DNA from 3 places in the Desulfitobacterium dichloroeliminans LMG P-21439 genome. Region 1 is predicted to be linked to each of the others. Evidence: riboswitches for the same ligand, from Rfam matches in the RefSeq annotation. Region 1 holds a riboswitch; each other region holds the start of a gene.
The links. Region 1 has a riboswitch for glycine ahead of DESDI_RS16900 (alanine/glycine:cation symporter family protein). Riboswitches for the same ligand answer to the same signal wherever they lie in the genome.
Positions count from the first base shown of each region.

Region 1 (5,613 bases):
AGAGAAGAGGAACTGCAATCAGTCCGAAGCCAAAACCAGTTAAGACTTGAGTGAAGGTCGCACAGAAAACAATTCCGAACATCATCAGCCATAATTCTAAGGATAACAACTCCAAATCAACACCTTCTTCAACCCAGATAACTTTTTTGATTATCGTAGCTATCATAACGAGAAATGGTTAGCTTGTCTAGTCGAAGGTCACTCATCACTTGACAACCATCCACAGCTTTTCCTATAGTAAGTGCAGAAGATTTTTTTCCATTAAAAGAAAGGTGAAATGTATGGCCCAGAAAACCAATGCCGCTCGGATTCTCGACCAAGCCCGCATACCTTATGAACTGATGCCTTATGAAGTGGATGAAGCGGACCTCTCTGCCACCACTGTTGCCCAGAAGGTTGGCATGCCTCCAGAGCTAATCTATAAAACACTCGTCACACGAGGGGATAAAACAGGTATTCTTGTGGCTTGCATCCCTGCTCATTATGAGCTTAATCTTAAAGCTTTAGCGCAGGTTAGTGGCAACAAAAAGGTTGAAGTTGTTGCACTCAAAGAAGTACAGCCTTTGACCGGTTATATCCGAGGTGGTGTATCACCCTTAGGTACCAAGAAGAAGTATCCCGTATTTTTTCAGGAAGATATCTTGATGCACGAGAAAATCGCCATCAGCGCAGGGACACGGGGACTGCAAATCTATGTTCGCGCCCAAGATTTGCTTAAAGCCACACAAGGACAAGTAGGTGCAATTGCGCATTTTGCTACTTTAGACTAAATAAAAGCTGTAGAGCAGTACCTAAGGGGAGGATAGTGCAATGAAGGTTAAGATCATCCAAGCCTTTCGGCAAGGTGGACTGGAAAAGAAACTAAACCACTTTTTGCAAGAGAATGAGGGCAAGATTGAAATTCTTGAGATTCAATGGAAAGCCTTCTTGGAGCATTACGTTCTGATCCTCTATAAAGAGAAATAAGAATGCACAAAGAGGCGTTGCCTCACGAAGAATCCTTCGTGGGCAACGCCTCTTCTATTTCCATTGAAGTTCAATGAGTTACACCGACTATCCCATATTAATGCTCACATTGCCGCCTTATTTGATGACAAAGGAGCTCTTCAGAGAAACAATTAGGTTAAACACTAACTTTTCAGGAGTCGTATATTTTGGATCAACGTTAAAGTAACCATGACGGGGGAATTGGAACTTATCCTGTGGTCTTGCCGCTCTCATATGGGGTTCGACAAATCCTTGTAAGATTTCCAAAGAGTTGGGGTTGAGATAATCCAAGAAGGTTTTCCCTTCCTCTTCTTCCCTATCATCAAGGATTAACGCATCATAAAGGCGAAACTCAGCAGGAACTGCCTGAGTAGCTTCTACCCAATGAATAGTTCCCTTTACCTTACGCCCGGTGAATCCGGTGCCACTTTTAGTTTCCGGATCATAAGTACAATGAATCTCTACAATAGTACCCACTTCATCCTTAATGACCTCTTCACACTTAATGAAGTAAGCATCAATTAAGCGCACCTCGTTACCCGGATAAAGTCGATGGTATTTTGGCGGAGGTGTTTCCATAAAATCATCTTGTTCTATGAAGATTTCGCGAGAGAAAGGAATCTGGCGTTTGCCCATCTCTGGATTCTCTTTATTATTATCGGCATCCAGCATCTCCACTTGACCCTCTGGGTAATTGGTGATGACGATTTTCAAGGGTCTGATCACCGCCATGGGTCGAGGTACTCTGAGCTTCAGGTCCTCACGAATAAAGTGCTCCAACATTTTTGAATCAACTAAACTTTCTGATCTGGCCACACCGATGGCTTGAGCAAAGGCACGAATGGCCTCTGGGGTATAGCCCCGACGTCGCAATCCTGAGATGGTCGGCATCCTAGGATCATCCCACCCATCCACAACTTTCTCATCCACCAGCTGTTTTAGTTTACGCTTGCTCATAACTGTATTGGTCATATTCAAGCGGGCAAATTCATATTGATGCGGGGTATTTTCCATCTCACATTCCCTTACCACCCAGTCATAGAGAGGACGATGATCCTCAAACTCTAAGGTGCAAATGGAATGAGTTATTCCTTCGATAGCGTCTTCCAAAGGATGGGCAAAATCGTACATGGGATAAATACACCAGGTATCCCCTGTATTATGATGGCTTGCATGGGCAATCCGATACAACGCCGGATCACGCAGGTTGATATTCGGTGAGGACATATCAATTTTCGCCCGCAGAATCTTTTCTCCGTCCTTAAATTCTCCTTGCCTCATTCTTGCAAATAGGTCGAGGTTCTCTTCCACGCTTCGGTTCCGATAAGGACTTTCTTGACCAGCTTCCGTCAGGGTACCACGGCTTTTACGCATCTCTTCAGCTGTTAAATCGCAAACATAAGCCTTACCCTTCTTAATCAAGAGCACTGCCCTTTTATGCATCTCCTCAAAATAATCAGAGGCGAAGAAAAGATTATCCCATTCAAATCCCAGCCACTTTACATCTTCTTTAATTGACTCGACGTATTCCGTATCTTCCTTGACCGGGTTAGTATCATCAAAACGCAAGTTTGTTTTCCCTTTAAATTCGTCACCCAAGCCAAAATTTAAACAGATGGATTTTGCATGTCCAATATGTAAATACCCATTAGGTTCGGGGGGGAACCGTGTATAGATATGATCTACTTTTCCTGACCGCAGATCCTCAAGAATTATATGACGTAGAAAATTGGAAGATTTGTTTTCGTTGTCCATGGATATCAACCTTTCCTGTAGAATGTTCTAAGGCCTATAAATCATAGTCTCCGGCAGCCTCAGGTTGATAAACAATCTTTTCGACTTTGAGGCGAACCACGCCATCAGGGACTTTCCAGTCAATGGTATCCCCTTGACGATAACCAAGTATAGCTGTCCCTACAGGGGCAAGGACGGAAATCTTATCCTCCAATAAATCAGCATCCTCAGGATAAACCAAGGTATATGTAGTTTCTTCTCCTGACTCCATATCCTTAAGCATTACTTGGGTATTCATAGTAATGGCATCACGAGGAATTTCTGCAGAGGATACCACATCCGCATTATTCAATTCCTGCTCAAGATTTTTTAGGTAATCCTGGTTTTTAGCGCTGCCAAACTCTCTCTCCTTATTGATAAGTTTTAAGAGACGCTCCTGATCAACGGCTGTGATACTAATTTTCCTTCTCATTTCTCCTGAACCTTCCTTTTCTTGTGATAAATATAGAGCGACTATCGCCAGATAGCCGCTAATAATGGTTATGAATTTCGAAAAAAAGGGATTACACACTGTCCTTAGTATATACTATTTCCTAAAATAAGTAAATATCTGTAGTCGCAATATCTACTTCCTCTATGCTACCTCCATGGTTTATTGGCATCCTTCTGTGGATTTCAGGCAAGTCATCGAGTTAGGATGCACTCGAAAAATTATTTTTTACTTACAGCTCTTCTTCTTAAAATATCTTGAATAAAATGGATAGTTTATTTATAATAATAAATATCTCCTTAAAGATGCTGAACAAATCAGAAAAGTCAGATAATCATTAACTTAATATTTGCTGGATGAGATTTACGGGAGAAGGGCTCACGCCCGCCGAAGAAGCAAAACTTTCAGGTGACAGGAACCTGTCGAAGACCGGAAATTGACAGCACTCTGGAGAGACTCAATTAAGGGCGCCGAAGGGGCAATACAATGATGTGTTGTAAATCTCTCAGGCAAAAGGACAGAGGTTAACTAGGGATTGCTATTAAGCATTCTCCTATTTTGCACCCATCATCCGCCTACTCAGAGTCAATCACTACGATTGGCTCTTTTTTATATAGAAAGCGCAACCCCGTTTGGTGGTTGCAGGGGCAGATACCTAGATTAAAGGAGGAGAAAAAACTATGGAGGCCTTGCATAACTTTATCATCTGGTTGAACGGCTACCTCTGGGGACCACCGATTCTTGTTTTGCTGTTTGGTACGCACTTATTCCTCACCTTCCGTACTCGTTTCATACAGAGGTATATTTTCAAAGGGATTAAACTTTCTCTCACGAAGGACCCAGATGCTGCTGGAGATGTCAGCCAATTCGGGGCCCTGACGACTGCTCTGGCGGCAACCATCGGTACCGGTAATATCGTCGGCGTAGCAACGGCAGTTGCCCTGGGTGGCCCCGGCGCTGTGCTTTGGTGCTGGCTGACTGGGGTATTCGGTATTGCCACCAAATATGGCGAGGCCTTACTTGCTGTAAAATATCGGGTCAAAACATCGGATGGCACTATGCTCGGCGGTCCTATGTATGCCCTAGAAAGAGGCCTGGGCATGAAATGGCTCGCGGTTCTGTTCAGCATCTTTACATCCATTGCTGCCTTTGGTATTGGTAATATGACTCAAGCTAATTCTATCTCCGGTATGCTGGATAACCAATTCCAGATCAATCCCATTATTACGGGCATTTTCTTAGCTTCCCTGACAGGAATTGTCATCATTGGCGGGGTAAAATCCATCGCTCGCGTCTGTGAAAAGTTCGTCCCCTTTATGGCGATTGCCTACGTCCTAGGTTGTATCATCATTCTGATTATGAATTCCCAATACGTATGGCCTGCCGTTACTTTGATTTGTGAATCCGCCTTTACTCCGACCGCTGCCGGCGGCGGCTTCGTCGGTGCCAGTGTCATCATGGCCGCTCGTTATGGTATCGCCCGCGGTCTTTTCTCTAATGAATCCGGTTTAGGTTCCGCTCCCATCGTGGCCGCAGCTGCTCAAACGAGAAACCCAGTTCGTCAAGCTCTCGTCTCGGCTACGGGAACCTTTTGGGATACCGTTGTCGTGTGCTTAATGACCGGTCTGGTTGTCGTCAGCAGTATCATCAAAAATCCAACCGCTGCAGAAGGGTTAAAGGGTGGCGATTTAACAACGATGGCCTTTAATGAGATTCCTGTCGTTGGTTCAATCGTTTTAACCTTTGGACTCTTAACCTTCGTATTTTCGACAATCCTCGGTTGGTCTTATTATGGTGAACGAGCCGTTGAATACCTCTTGGGCAAAAAGGGTATTCTTCCTTATCGCCTTCTCTGGGTACTAGCCGTCTTCCTGGGCTCGATTGTCACCCTCCAATTCGTCTGGGATCTTGCTGATGCCATGAACGCAATGATGGCCATTCCAAACCTTATAGCCCTCTTGCTTTTAAGCGGTGTGATTGTATCAGAGACGAAGAAGTATCTCTGGGAAGATTGTTTGGATGAAATCTCAAAGGAGCCTATCCCTGTCATCGAGAATAAATAATCACTGAAAATAGTTCTGATTCTAACAAAGAAGGGTCCTGATTTACCTAGTGTAAATCAGGACCCTTTCGCTTTTAATTCTCCATCGGTGAGGTCAGACAATTGCTCATTAGGTCTTGGAACCCGGCAAAATCTCTAGCCAATAATTGTCGGGATCGTTAATAAAATATATCCCCATCGCTTCATTTTCGTAACAGATGCAGCCCATCTTTTGATGATGCTCATGAGCAGCTTCGTAATCATCCACCATGAGGGCGAGATGAAATTCATTTTCACCAAGATTATAGGGTTCATTCCGGTCTCTTAGCCAAGTAAGTTCCAGGGTATGGGTACTTACTCC
Region 1 is NC_019903.1:3,574,657-3,580,269, forward strand. Features, by position in the region: gene DESDI_RS16880 (sulfite exporter TauE/SafE family protein) at 1-166, opposite strand, end outside; gene ybaK (Cys-tRNA(Pro) deacylase) at 282-770, shown strand; gene DESDI_RS18150 (hypothetical protein) at 811-966, shown strand; gene DESDI_RS16890 (glutamine--tRNA ligase/YqeY domain fusion protein) at 1,084-2,742, opposite strand; gene rnk (nucleoside diphosphate kinase regulator) at 2,777-3,193, opposite strand; glycine riboswitch at 3,568-3,643, shown strand; glycine riboswitch at 3,649-3,742, shown strand; gene DESDI_RS16900 (alanine/glycine:cation symporter family protein) at 3,892-5,274, shown strand; gene DESDI_RS16905 (VOC family protein) at 5,383-5,613, opposite strand, start outside.

Region 2 (5,613 bases), 980 kb from region 1:
TCTAAGCTCACTTTATAAAGGACGTCTTCATCGGAATCTAATTCAATCGACGAACCAGGTGAAGAAAAAGATCCAGCTGAAGAAAGCCAAGACGTATCATACCTATCGGCCCAAGAAATCTCAGCAATGACCAAAAGTGATGCCGCCAATCGACATGGGCGGTTGATTTTACAAGTGAACGAGGAGTGAGCTTACTGGAGAAGAAGGTTGTTTTTCCGTTTACCCGAATCCACAATCCGATGTTGGTAGAGGCCCATCTAGAAAACGGAGTGATCCAAGACGCCTTGATCGCGGATACCCTCTACCGAGGCTTTGAGCAAATTCTCGAAGGTCGATCCGCTTTTGATATGCCTTATTATACGCAGCGCATCTGCGGCATCTGCTCCTCAGTTCATGGGGTGGCGGCGTCTTATGCAGTGGAGCAAGCCCTGGGGATGGCCGTTCCACCGAACGGATTGGTCCTCCGCAATCTTATTATGGGTAGTGATTTCCTGCAGAATCATCTCCGTCATTTCTACCTTCTGAGCATGCCTGATTATTTCAAAGGCCCCGACATCCCCCCCTTCCTACCTCATTTGGAGGGAGATATTCGCCTTACTCCCCAAGAAGATCAACGTATGACTGATCATTATTTCCAAGCCATCGAAGTTTCTCGGTATGCACATGCGGCGTTCGGAGTTTTCGGGGGCAAGGCTCCCCATGGGCACGGGATTGTACCCGGAGGGTGTACCATGCACGTGGATGCCGATAAAATCAACCGCTATCGCGGTTATCTTATCACTATCCTCGAGTTTATTAATAATGTACCTAAATTCCACGTGTGTTTTTTATTAGCTTCAAAAATCACTATTTCACGAAGAATTTAGACTGCTTCTCACACATTGTAACATTATTTACAACCACCTTTCAATCATTTTTGATAAATCATTGATTTCATCTTTGCTGCAATGATACTTAATAAACTCTGCAAGTTATCCACAGAGCAACACTCAATTTTATTGATGATATTCTTATTATACCAGACATTTTTCATACACTCCCTTGTACGGATAGTTTTCCGACAACTTCATGATTACATATCTTGCGGTTTTGATTATTTTTGCTGCAAGAAATACATACTTCAAACGAAAGGTCTTTATTTGCTGTCTGTATTCTGAAGAGTCCAAGGAATCAAACTTGAACAACAAAAATAGGTTATATGAAAGCATCATCATTTGAAACACGGCTTCATTCGCCCAAAATGACTTTAGCAAGAGATGACCCACCGCCATGTCGTATTTGGCTTCTTTGATATAGTTTTCAGCATTACCACGCTTTTCATAGTATATAACTACTTTTTCAGAAAGCAAGGTAGTATTTGTTACAAAGAAAAAGTAGTCGTATTCGGAACCTTCTAAAAGTGATAATTGTGCTCTTTCTTTTTCTGGTTTCAGTACGCGAGATACGACAAATCTTCTGTCTTTTTCCCATTTAACTAATTTTGTATACAGTTCTGTAGTTTCTCTACCTTCTTCTCCTTTAACGAATACAATTGATGAATTCGTTGCTTGTGAGGTGAGTGTAGAATAACTTTTGGCTTTAATTAAATATTTGCATCCAAGAGATTCTATCGTTTCGATAATTTTTTCATCAAAGTAGCCACTATCCATTCGAAATAAAATTTCTAAATCGTCTGATTTGATGTTAGCAACAATTTCTTTGATCATTTCCGCAGCACCGTTTGCAGTGTAAGTATTGCCACTTCTTACAAATCCGGTAACATATGCTTTTAATTCGTCGCAAAATGCAAATTGGATATTGTAGCATCGGTTTCCCAGTTTCTTAGGATTATATCCTTTTGACGCACCTTCTTGATGACCTTCTACGTTAATTACACTACTATCAATATCAATCGTAATGGATGTCAATTTACTTTTAGTGAGCAGTTTTTTAAAGACTTTAAAATTAATGTCTCTAAACATTTGGGTTGTCTTGAAGTTGAAGTTTCCTAGAAACCGTGACACTGTTTCAGGTTCTTTTACGGAAATATCAAACTCGTTGACGAGGGGATCATTTTGAAGTAGCTTTAGACGTTCTAACTTATCAATGCCAATGAAGTGACCGCAGAGCATGGTCTTTATATGATTCATCTTGATTTTATTTGTTGAGTCATTATCAAATACGAGGTCATTTTCAATAAAATCAAAAATCCCATTGCTTTTTGCATTCTCAAGGAGCAGAAAAAGACCTGCATTTGATGTTAGATTCTTAGCTTTGAAATCAATTTTATTAATCATAATTAGAACCCCTTTTTACTACTTTTCTTACTATTATTTTACCATATATCGAGTCATAAAAGCTGATAATTTAACATATTTTTGAGCACTTTTCTTTCACCCAATGGGTGAAAGCTGAATTTCGAAGGAACGCATATTTATCAAGGCTTTGATTATGCTTTTTGAAGTACTGACGTAGAATCTAGGAAGTAGATATTCTGTAGGTCCATTTAGGAGTTCTAGACTGCGCGCGTTGCCATTATATAAGAATTCGTAACCCATCTGCTGTGAATTGCTTTCCGGGAGATTCATTGTATAGATAAATCCTGAAGCTATCTTGCCTTGAAATACGCTACGTTGGCCTTCATTATAGCTTAGGTTAGAGAAATACAACCGTTCTAAAAAAGAGCGCATTTCTCCGGTAACATTGCCGAAGTAGATTGGGGAACCCAGCAACAGGACATCACTTATGAGGATTTTCTCTAAGAGAGGGGTAAGATCATCTTTTAAGGCGCAATGGCCGAGATACTTAGTGTTCCTCTGTTTACATATAAAGCAACTGATACAGCCTTTGAAGTTTAAGTCATAAAGATGAACCAATTCGGTCTCCGCACCGACTGATTGAGCTCCCTTGAGCGCTTCTTGTAAGAGTGTTGCAGTATTCCACTTTTTTCGTGGACTACCATTTACCGCGATGACGTTCATTTTTTATCAACTCCAATTTATTAGTTATTATCTATAACTTCATTATAACAGCTGCGTTTTTGATTGTACTTATTTTTCACTAGCTAACAATTAACTGTGAAGATTATGAGATCAGTTCTGGGTTTGCATTTTTTTAGTGATTGTGTTTATAATACGATATAAGTAAATAGGACTGGATGAAGTTCTCAGGAGTGCATGGGTGTAAAACCGATGGTAAACTGGAAATGGACAGAACTCTGGAGAGTTCCGTAAGGACGCCGAAGGGGCAAGACAGTAGAAGATACTGTCCAATCTCTCAGGCAAAAGGACAGAGAAAAGATTTGGGCGCTTTTGGCTACGATTCTTGCATTAGATGTTGCCGCTTAAATGAATTCTCTTTGCTCACCAGAGTCAAACTTTTAGTTGACTCTTTTTTATTGCTCAAAATGGGAACGATAGAAAATCAAGAAGAAAAGGGGTAAAGGAAATGAGCTTAGAAAGTACTAAAGAAACTTCCAACCGAGTGATTATCTCCATTCTCGGTAAGGATCAGATTGGCATTATCGCTTGGCTGACCGGACGTTTAGCTGAAAAATCCATCAATGTCTTAGATCTCAGCCAAACGATCCTCCAGGGATTTTTCACCATGATTATGATTGTGGATGTCGCCCAAGCGTCCGTATCTTTAGGGGATCTCACCAAGCAGCTGCAGAGTGAGGGAGAACCCCGTGGGTTAAAAGTCAATGTTCAGCATGAAGATATTTTTGAATTCATGCATCGAGTTTAAGGGGGTAAAAGGATGAAAATGCATATCGCTCCCCACGAAATACTTCAAACCATCGAGATGGTTGAGAATGAGAACCTCGATATCCGTACGATCACTATGGGTATTAGCTTGTTGGATTGTGCCGGAGATGATGTTCAGCGTGTGGAACAAAAGATCTATGATAAAATCACTCAGCAAGCGGAGCATCTCGTCAGTGTAGGTGAAAGTCTATCTGCTCGCTATGGAATTCCCATCGTCAACAAGCGGGTTTCCGTAACCCCGATCGCTCTTCTCGGTTCAAGCTTTAACCCGGAAGAAATGGTGCGTTTAGCTAAGGCACTGGACCGAGCGGCAGAGGTAGTGGGAATCAACTTTCTGGGAGGCTTTTCAGCCTTAGTCCAAAAGGGATTAACCAAAGGAGATCGGGCTCTCATCGCGGCGATTCCGCAAGCCTTAGCAGAAACAAAACGAGTTTGCTCCTCGGTAAATATCGGTTCTACGAAAACCGGGATCAATATGGATGCGGTTTTAACCATGGGAGAAGTCATCCTCGAATGCGCTCGACGCACTGCAGACCAAGATGGTATTGCCGCTGCCAAGTTGGTTGTCTTCTGCAATGCGCCGGAAGATAACCCCTTTATGGCTGGAGCCTTTCATGGGGTAGGTGAGCCGGAGACGGTGATCAACGTAGGGGTTAGTGGCCCCGGGGTGGTGGCCCATGCAGTCAAGAAAAGTCCGGAAGCGGATTTAGGGGAAATAGCCAACCTGATTAAACGCACAGCCTTTAAGATTACGCGCATGGGTGAACTCATCGGTCGCGAGGCTTCCAAGGTTCTTAATGTACCCTTTGGGATTGTGGATCTTTCCTTAGCTCCTACCCCAGCTGTAGGGGATAGTGTGGCAGAAATTCTAGAGAATATGGGACTGGAGCGCTGCGGAGCTCATGGAACCACCGCTGCCTTGGCCTTGCTCAATGACGCCGTGAAAAAGGGTGGCGCCATGGCCTCCTCCCATGTGGGAGGGTTGAGCGGAGCCTTTATTCCTGTCTCGGAAGATGCGGGCATGATTCGCGCGGTAGAGGAGGGGGCTTTAAGCATTGAAAAGCTGGAGGCTATGACTTGTGTCTGCTCCGTGGGCTTGGATATGATTGCGATTCCCGGGGATGTCGAGCCGGAGACGATTGCCGGTATTATAGCCGATGAAGCAGCTATTGGGATGATTAATAAGAAGACAACCGCGGTGCGGGTCATTCCCGCCATCGGCAAAAAGGTCGGCGAGCGGGTAGAATTTGGTGGACTGTTGGGAGGAGCTCCGGTCATTAGGCTTAATCCCTTTTCCTCCCGTGACTTTATCCGCCGCGGGGGCAGAATTCCGGCGCCGATCACGAGTCTGTCGAATTAAGTGAAGAGGACATAGCAGATATAGAAAAAGGAACAAGCAGCTTTGATGAACTGCACCCAATTGTTAGACATACCCAACAATTGGAGGTTGGAAATGGTATGATAAACTGGACACTAAGATAAGAGAAAAAGGTGACAGTTTATGAGTAGGAGAAGTTATGGTTGGATCCCTTTTTCCACAAACAAATATTGCATATAAGCTTCTCTTACTTTTCCGTAAAGTAGCCTTGATATAGGAGCGCTTTGATGAGCATATGTAATAAGTTCTCTGCCGTTTATTTCCTGTATACAGCACATATTTACGATACACGAACGGTGCACTTTAACGAACTCTTCACGGCTCAGTAGCTCAGGCTCAAAGTCGGAGAGCGAACCATAGATTTCTTTTACACTGCCATCATTGATGTGAAAATATAGCTTCTTATTGATGACTTCTAAAAACTCTAGCCTACTAAAGGGTATACGCATCACTCCCGAGGCTGTCTTAATATTTAAGGCAGCCTCTTCT
Region 2 is NC_019903.1:933,704-939,316, forward strand. Features, by position in the region: gene DESDI_RS04320 (hydrogenase small subunit) at 1-130, shown strand, start outside; partial or broken gene DESDI_RS04325 (nickel-dependent hydrogenase large subunit) at 186-806, shown strand; gene DESDI_RS04330 (IS1380-like element ISEcp1 family transposase) at 1,014-2,276, opposite strand; gene DESDI_RS04335 (flavodoxin family protein) at 2,373-2,960, opposite strand; glycine riboswitch at 3,187-3,281, shown strand; gene DESDI_RS04340 (ACT domain-containing protein) at 3,427-3,726, shown strand; gene DESDI_RS04345 (PFL family protein) at 3,739-5,106, shown strand; gene DESDI_RS04350 (LytR/AlgR family response regulator transcription factor) at 5,262-5,613, opposite strand, start outside.
Region 2: linked by a shared signal. The riboswitch ahead of DESDI_RS04340 (ACT domain-containing protein) and the one ahead of DESDI_RS16900 (alanine/glycine:cation symporter family protein) in region 1 are both predicted to bind glycine.

Region 3 (5,613 bases), 740 kb from region 1:
TGCAGGGTCCCTTGGCTGATCTCCGGTTGGTAAGGGGTATAGGCCGTATAAAACTCCGAACGGAGCAGAAGCTGGTCCACATAACTAGGAATGAAGTGCTCATAGGCACCTGCTCCCAGATAAGAGTCATACTCTTCAACGGTGGTATTTTGGGCAGCAAGTCCTTGCATCGACTTCACCAATTCATATTCAGACAAACCTTCCCGAATCTTTAATTGGGCTTGGCGCCGAACGCTTTCTGGGATATCCGCAAAAAGCTCTTCAATGGAGTTGACTCCAATCCGGGCCAGGATCTGTTCTTGCTGGTCCACTGTGTTCGGCACATAATTCATGTTAATGGCCCTCCTCCGCTAGAAACGCTTCATATTCTGCGGCAGACATTAATCCATCTAGATCTTTCAAGTCATCCACTTCTACTTTAACCAGCCAACCCTCGCCATAGGGATCATTATTCAGAAGTTCCGGAGAATCGAGGACCTCTTGATTAAATTCGATGACCTTGCCAGAGACTGATGAGATGATATCCGATACTGCCTTCACAGACTCCACCGTTCCATAAGCTTGCCCAGTTACCACGGTCGTATCGTTCTCCGGTAACTCAACAAAAACTACATCCCCCAAGCTCTCTTGGGCATGTTCCGTGATTCCTAAAACTACCGTATTTCCTTCTACCTTAGTCCACTCATGAGATTTGCTGTACTTTAATTCCACTGGATTCATACATTCATCCTCCTTAATAATGCGGGACTCTAGTCCCTGATTATTGCTTACGTTCGCTGGCATCGACTCAAGTTAGTGGTATGGTGAGATCCCTATTTTTGCCGCTTGTAGAATTGAGAAGGCACAATCTGAGCCTTGACTGCTTTGCCTCGAATCATCACATCGAGTGTTTCTCCTATTTGGGCATATTCCGAGGGAATAAGACCTAAAGCAATGTTTTTATTCAAGGTAGGAGAAAAAGAGCCTGAAGTAATGAACCCAATTTCTTTACCCTCCTTATGAAGAGGATAGTGGGAACGAGCAATCCCCCGCTCGATCATCTCTAGGCCGACGAGCTTACGGGGCACACCTTTTTCCTTCTGAGCCAAAAGAATCTCCTTGCCAATAAAATCCTTTTTCTCCATCTTTACAAAGAAGCCAAGTCCTGCTTCCAAAGGAGTAATATCAGGACCTAATTCGTTGCCGTATAAGGGTAGGCGAGCCTCAAAACGTAGAGTATCGCGAGCCCCGAGCCCGATGGGCTGCACACCTTCTTCACTTCCCACTTCTAAGATTCTCCGCCACATTTGTGATGCCTGTTCAGGGGATAAGTAAACTTCAAACCCATCTTCCCCCGTATACCCCGTCCGTGAAACCAGACAAGGAACGCCATCCACTTCCCCTTGCTTGAACCAGTAATACTTAATTTCCTGCAAATCCATGCCTGTCAACTTTTGCAGAATCCTCTCCGCTTGGGGCCCTTGTATGGCCAATTGCGCATACTCTTGGGAACGATTCACCAGATTCACGGTAAAGTCTTGAGCTTGTTCCTGCATCCAAGCAAAATCTTTATCCGTATTAGAGGCATTGACGACGATTAAGTAATGACTCTCACGAAGCCGATACACGAGCAGATCATCTACGATCCCTCCATCCGGATAGCACATGGGGGAATATTGAATCTGCTCATCCTGCTGGCGGGATAGATCATTGGTAAGTATGTACTGAATAAAGGGAAGCGCATCCTGACCCTCGACCTCCACTTCACCCATGTGAGAGACATCAAAGAGTCCTGCCTGATTGCGCACGGCCTTGTGTTCTTCGATAACTCCTGCATATTGGACAGGCATCTCCCAACCGCCAAAATCAATGAGCTTGGCTCCCAACCTTTGATGTTCTTCATAGAGCGGAGTTCTTTTCAGTTCTGTCACTTCAGCCACCTCCTAAAGTATGAGTATTTGCTAATTCAGCTTAAAAGATGAACACAAATAAAAAAACAGAGGGAATAACGCGTCGCGTTACCTCTGTCCTTTAACCTGAGAGATTACCTTGCGGCTACCCCTTTGGTGTTCTCATCTGAGAAGCTCTCCAGAGTTTCGTCTTCCAGCAGTACTTTTGCCTGAGAGTTTCCCCCAGAATAGATGCGACATTCTGGCCGTTTCTCCTTCGGCGCTCACCTATGAGTCTCTCCTACTGGAATCATTCGAAACCTATTCGATTATCTGCTTTCATTATAGTCAGCTAATGGAGATTCGTCTACACCATTGCCCCTATATTCTAATAATTATTATGTAGAATCAACGATGGTCTACCTCTTAAAGCTTGTGAGCGATACCATTCAGATCATTGCCCACCTGCTGTAATTCTTGAACCATCATAGCGATTTCTTGAGTAGCTTTTGCTTGCTCTTGGGCAATCACATTGTTCTGGAATACACCCTTGACGATTTCCTCCATGGTTTCTTGAAACTTCATCAACAGCTCATTGATCTCATTAGCTGAACGATTGCTTTCGTCGGCTAGCTTTCGAACTTCACCGGCTACCACCGAGAACCCTTTACCCAGTTCACCGGCCCGGGCTGCTTCAATCGCCGCATTAAGTCCTAAAAGATTCGTTTGCTTCGACACACGACGAATAAATTCAGTGACCCCTTCTGTAGCCTTTACTTGCTGCTTAGCCTCTTGGGCGACAGTAGCCACGGTCTGGCTCACACTGGCAACCTCCTCAGAAGAGGCAGCCATTTCTTCCAGGGCTCCTGCGGCTTGCTCTATAGACTCCCCTATATGATCGACATGCTTCTTAAGAATGTCTTTCAGCTCTTCATCACGCAGCAAATAAGCAACCATGGCTGCCGCAACCTTAGCTACAGGAGATACGATGGCAAGAGGTCCTGCAACTCCAAAGGTACCCACTTTCTCTTCTTCTAAAAAAATCGCCAAATTCAAACCCTCACGGACCTGTCCTGAACTATTGGCTTCATCTTCCGCTGTAATTTTGATTTCGTTGATTGAAGTATTCATAATGCGCTGGGCGCCCGTATGTAAAACTCCCAGACGTATCTTTGCTGAGTCAGCGATAATAATGCCTTGGGGGTCACAGACGATGCCATGGTACCCACTTTCCGAGTAAATTAAATCAACAATTCGGTTGGCCAGATTTGCCGTAATTTTTTTCATAATCCCTCTCCCACCTCTGCTGTGCGTCTTAGGGTCAACTCCTTAATGGGCCGTAAAGTATTTAAAAACGCGCAATACTAATACCATTTTTAATAATACTAACTTTTCTAATAATTGTCCATAATTTCGAGGAATTAATTGTGAATAACTACTTTAATTTGGGTTTTAATATAAAGAAAAGACTTACCTGGTAGGTTCCAGGAAGTCTTTTTAGCAACTAAGCAATCAAGTACCTAAGTTTTAAAGATGGCTTACCACCGATGCGCATCTTGGGCATAAGTTCGGATGGTCTTGGTCTTGACCCACTTTAGTATCATAAATCCAGCAACGTTCGCATTTCTCACCGGCTGCCGAGCTCACTGCGATACCAAGCTCTTCCATAGATTCCGCCATGGTGATTCCTTCTGGTTTTCCCTCTCCTGCCTGGTGAACATAAACCTCAGAGACAATAAAAATCTCCGCCAAGTTCGGAATAGCCTTCAAGAATACTTCGAGTTCAGCATTCGGGTAAATCTCGACTCGAGCTGTCAAAGAATGGTTAATTAGCTTATCTTGACGAGCCTTTTCGAGAGCTTTTGTCGCTTCAGAACGCACAGCCAATAGAGTGTCCCATTTCTTCTCCAAAACTTCATCCATCCAGCGGGGATTTACTTTTGGCATTTCCTCGGTTTGGATATTCGAGCCTTCAGCTACGGCGGGGATATATGGCCAAATCTCATCTGCCGTAAAGGTTAATACTGGAGCAATCAGGCGCACAAGAGCATCAAGGACATCATAGAGTACGGTCTGAGAAGCGCGACGCAGAGCGGAATCCTTACCTTCTACATAAAGGCGATCTTTGACGACATCCAAGTAAATAGCGCTCAATTCTACCGCACAGAAGTTATGAACGGTATGATAGACCCAGTGAAATTCATATTTTTCATATCCCTGCAAAACACGGTCGATAACTTTGCCCAGTTGGAGCAAAGCCCAGCGGTCGATTTCCGGCAACTCCTCATAAGCGACCCGATCCTTAACAGGGTCAAAGTCATTGAGATTGCTGAGCAAGAATCTTAAGGTGTTACGGATCTTACGATAGGCTTCCGTCATCTGTTTCATAATCCGCGGCGAGGCTGCAACGTCGTTTTTGTAGTCTGTTGAACAAACCCAGAGTCTGAGGATATCTGCACCCATATCCTTGGCTACTTGTAAGGGATCCACACCGTTACCTAATGACTTGGACATTTTACGTCCTTTTTCATCCACAATGAAGCCATGGGTTAAGACAGCTTTATAGGGGGCCTTGCCATAGGCAGCAACAGATGTCGAAAGGGAGGAATTGAACCAGCCTCGATGTTGATCCGAACCTTCCAGGTAAAGGTCAGCAGGCCAAGCAAGCTCTTCTCGCTCCATCAACACCCCTGTATGACTGGTACCGGAATCGAACCAAACATCCATGATATCGGTCTCTTTGCGGAAGGACTTGCCACCGCAGGAGCAAGCGAAGCCTTCCGGCAAGAATTCTTCAGCCGGACGGATAAACCAGGCATCTGAGCCTTCGGCACGGAAGATCTCTTGAACCTTGGCGATGGTTTCATCGGTGATAATCTCTTTTCCACAATCCTCGCAGTAGAAAATGGGAATGGGCACACCCCAAGTCCGTTGACGTGAAATACACCAGTCTCCCCGATCTGCCACCATGTTATAGATGCGGTCTTTACCCCAGGCGGGAATCCATTGGACATGATCAATTTCGGTCAGAGCCTCTTTGCGGAAACCATCAATAGAGGCGAACCATTGCTCAGTTGCCCGATAGATGATGGGGTTCTTGCAACGCCAACAGTGAGCATAGCTATGCTTAATCTTAGCCTCATGAACCAAGGCATGGAGATTCTTGAGGTCTTCAATAATCACCGGATTTGCCTTATCTACCTTCATGCCGGCATAGGCCCCGCCTTCGGCAGTAAATTTCCCTTGATGGTCAACAGGGCAAAGGACTGGCAGGCCATATTCCTTGCCCACATTAAAGTCTTCTTCCCCATGTCCAGGAGCCGTGTGTACACACCCGGTTCCTGCTTCCAAGGTTACATGATCCCCAAGGATGAGCACGGAATCCCGATCGATGAAAGGATGTTTAGTAATCACGCCTTCCAGTTCTTTCCCCACAAAGCGCTTTTCAATAGGCAGTTCTAAATTCCAAGTCGAGCGAAGGCTATCTAATAGCCCCTCTGCCACAATCCAATGTTCATTTTCTACCTGAACCTGTACATAGGTAAATTCCTCATGCAAGGTAATCGCTAAATTTGCCGGAAGCGTCCAGGGGGTTGTGGTCCAGATGATGACAAAAGTGTTTTCATCCGTAAGGATGCCCTTGCCTTCCTTGACAGGAAACTTCACAAAAATAGCATCCGAAGTTTTCTCTGCGTATTCGATCTCTGCTTCAGCCAAAGCCGTTTCGCAAGAGGGGCACCAATAG
Region 3 is NC_019903.1:2,830,985-2,836,597, forward strand. Features, by position in the region: gene gcvPA (aminomethyl-transferring glycine dehydrogenase subunit GcvPA) at 1-332, opposite strand, end outside; gene gcvH (glycine cleavage system protein GcvH) at 334-720, opposite strand; gene gcvT (glycine cleavage system aminomethyltransferase GcvT) at 813-1,910, opposite strand; glycine riboswitch at 2,000-2,075, opposite strand; glycine riboswitch at 2,077-2,182, opposite strand; gene DESDI_RS18440 (sugar diacid recognition domain-containing protein) at 2,295-3,155, opposite strand; gene ileS (isoleucine--tRNA ligase) at 3,396-5,613, opposite strand, start outside.
Region 3: linked by a shared signal. The riboswitch ahead of gcvT (glycine cleavage system aminomethyltransferase GcvT) and the one ahead of DESDI_RS16900 (alanine/glycine:cation symporter family protein) in region 1 are both predicted to bind glycine.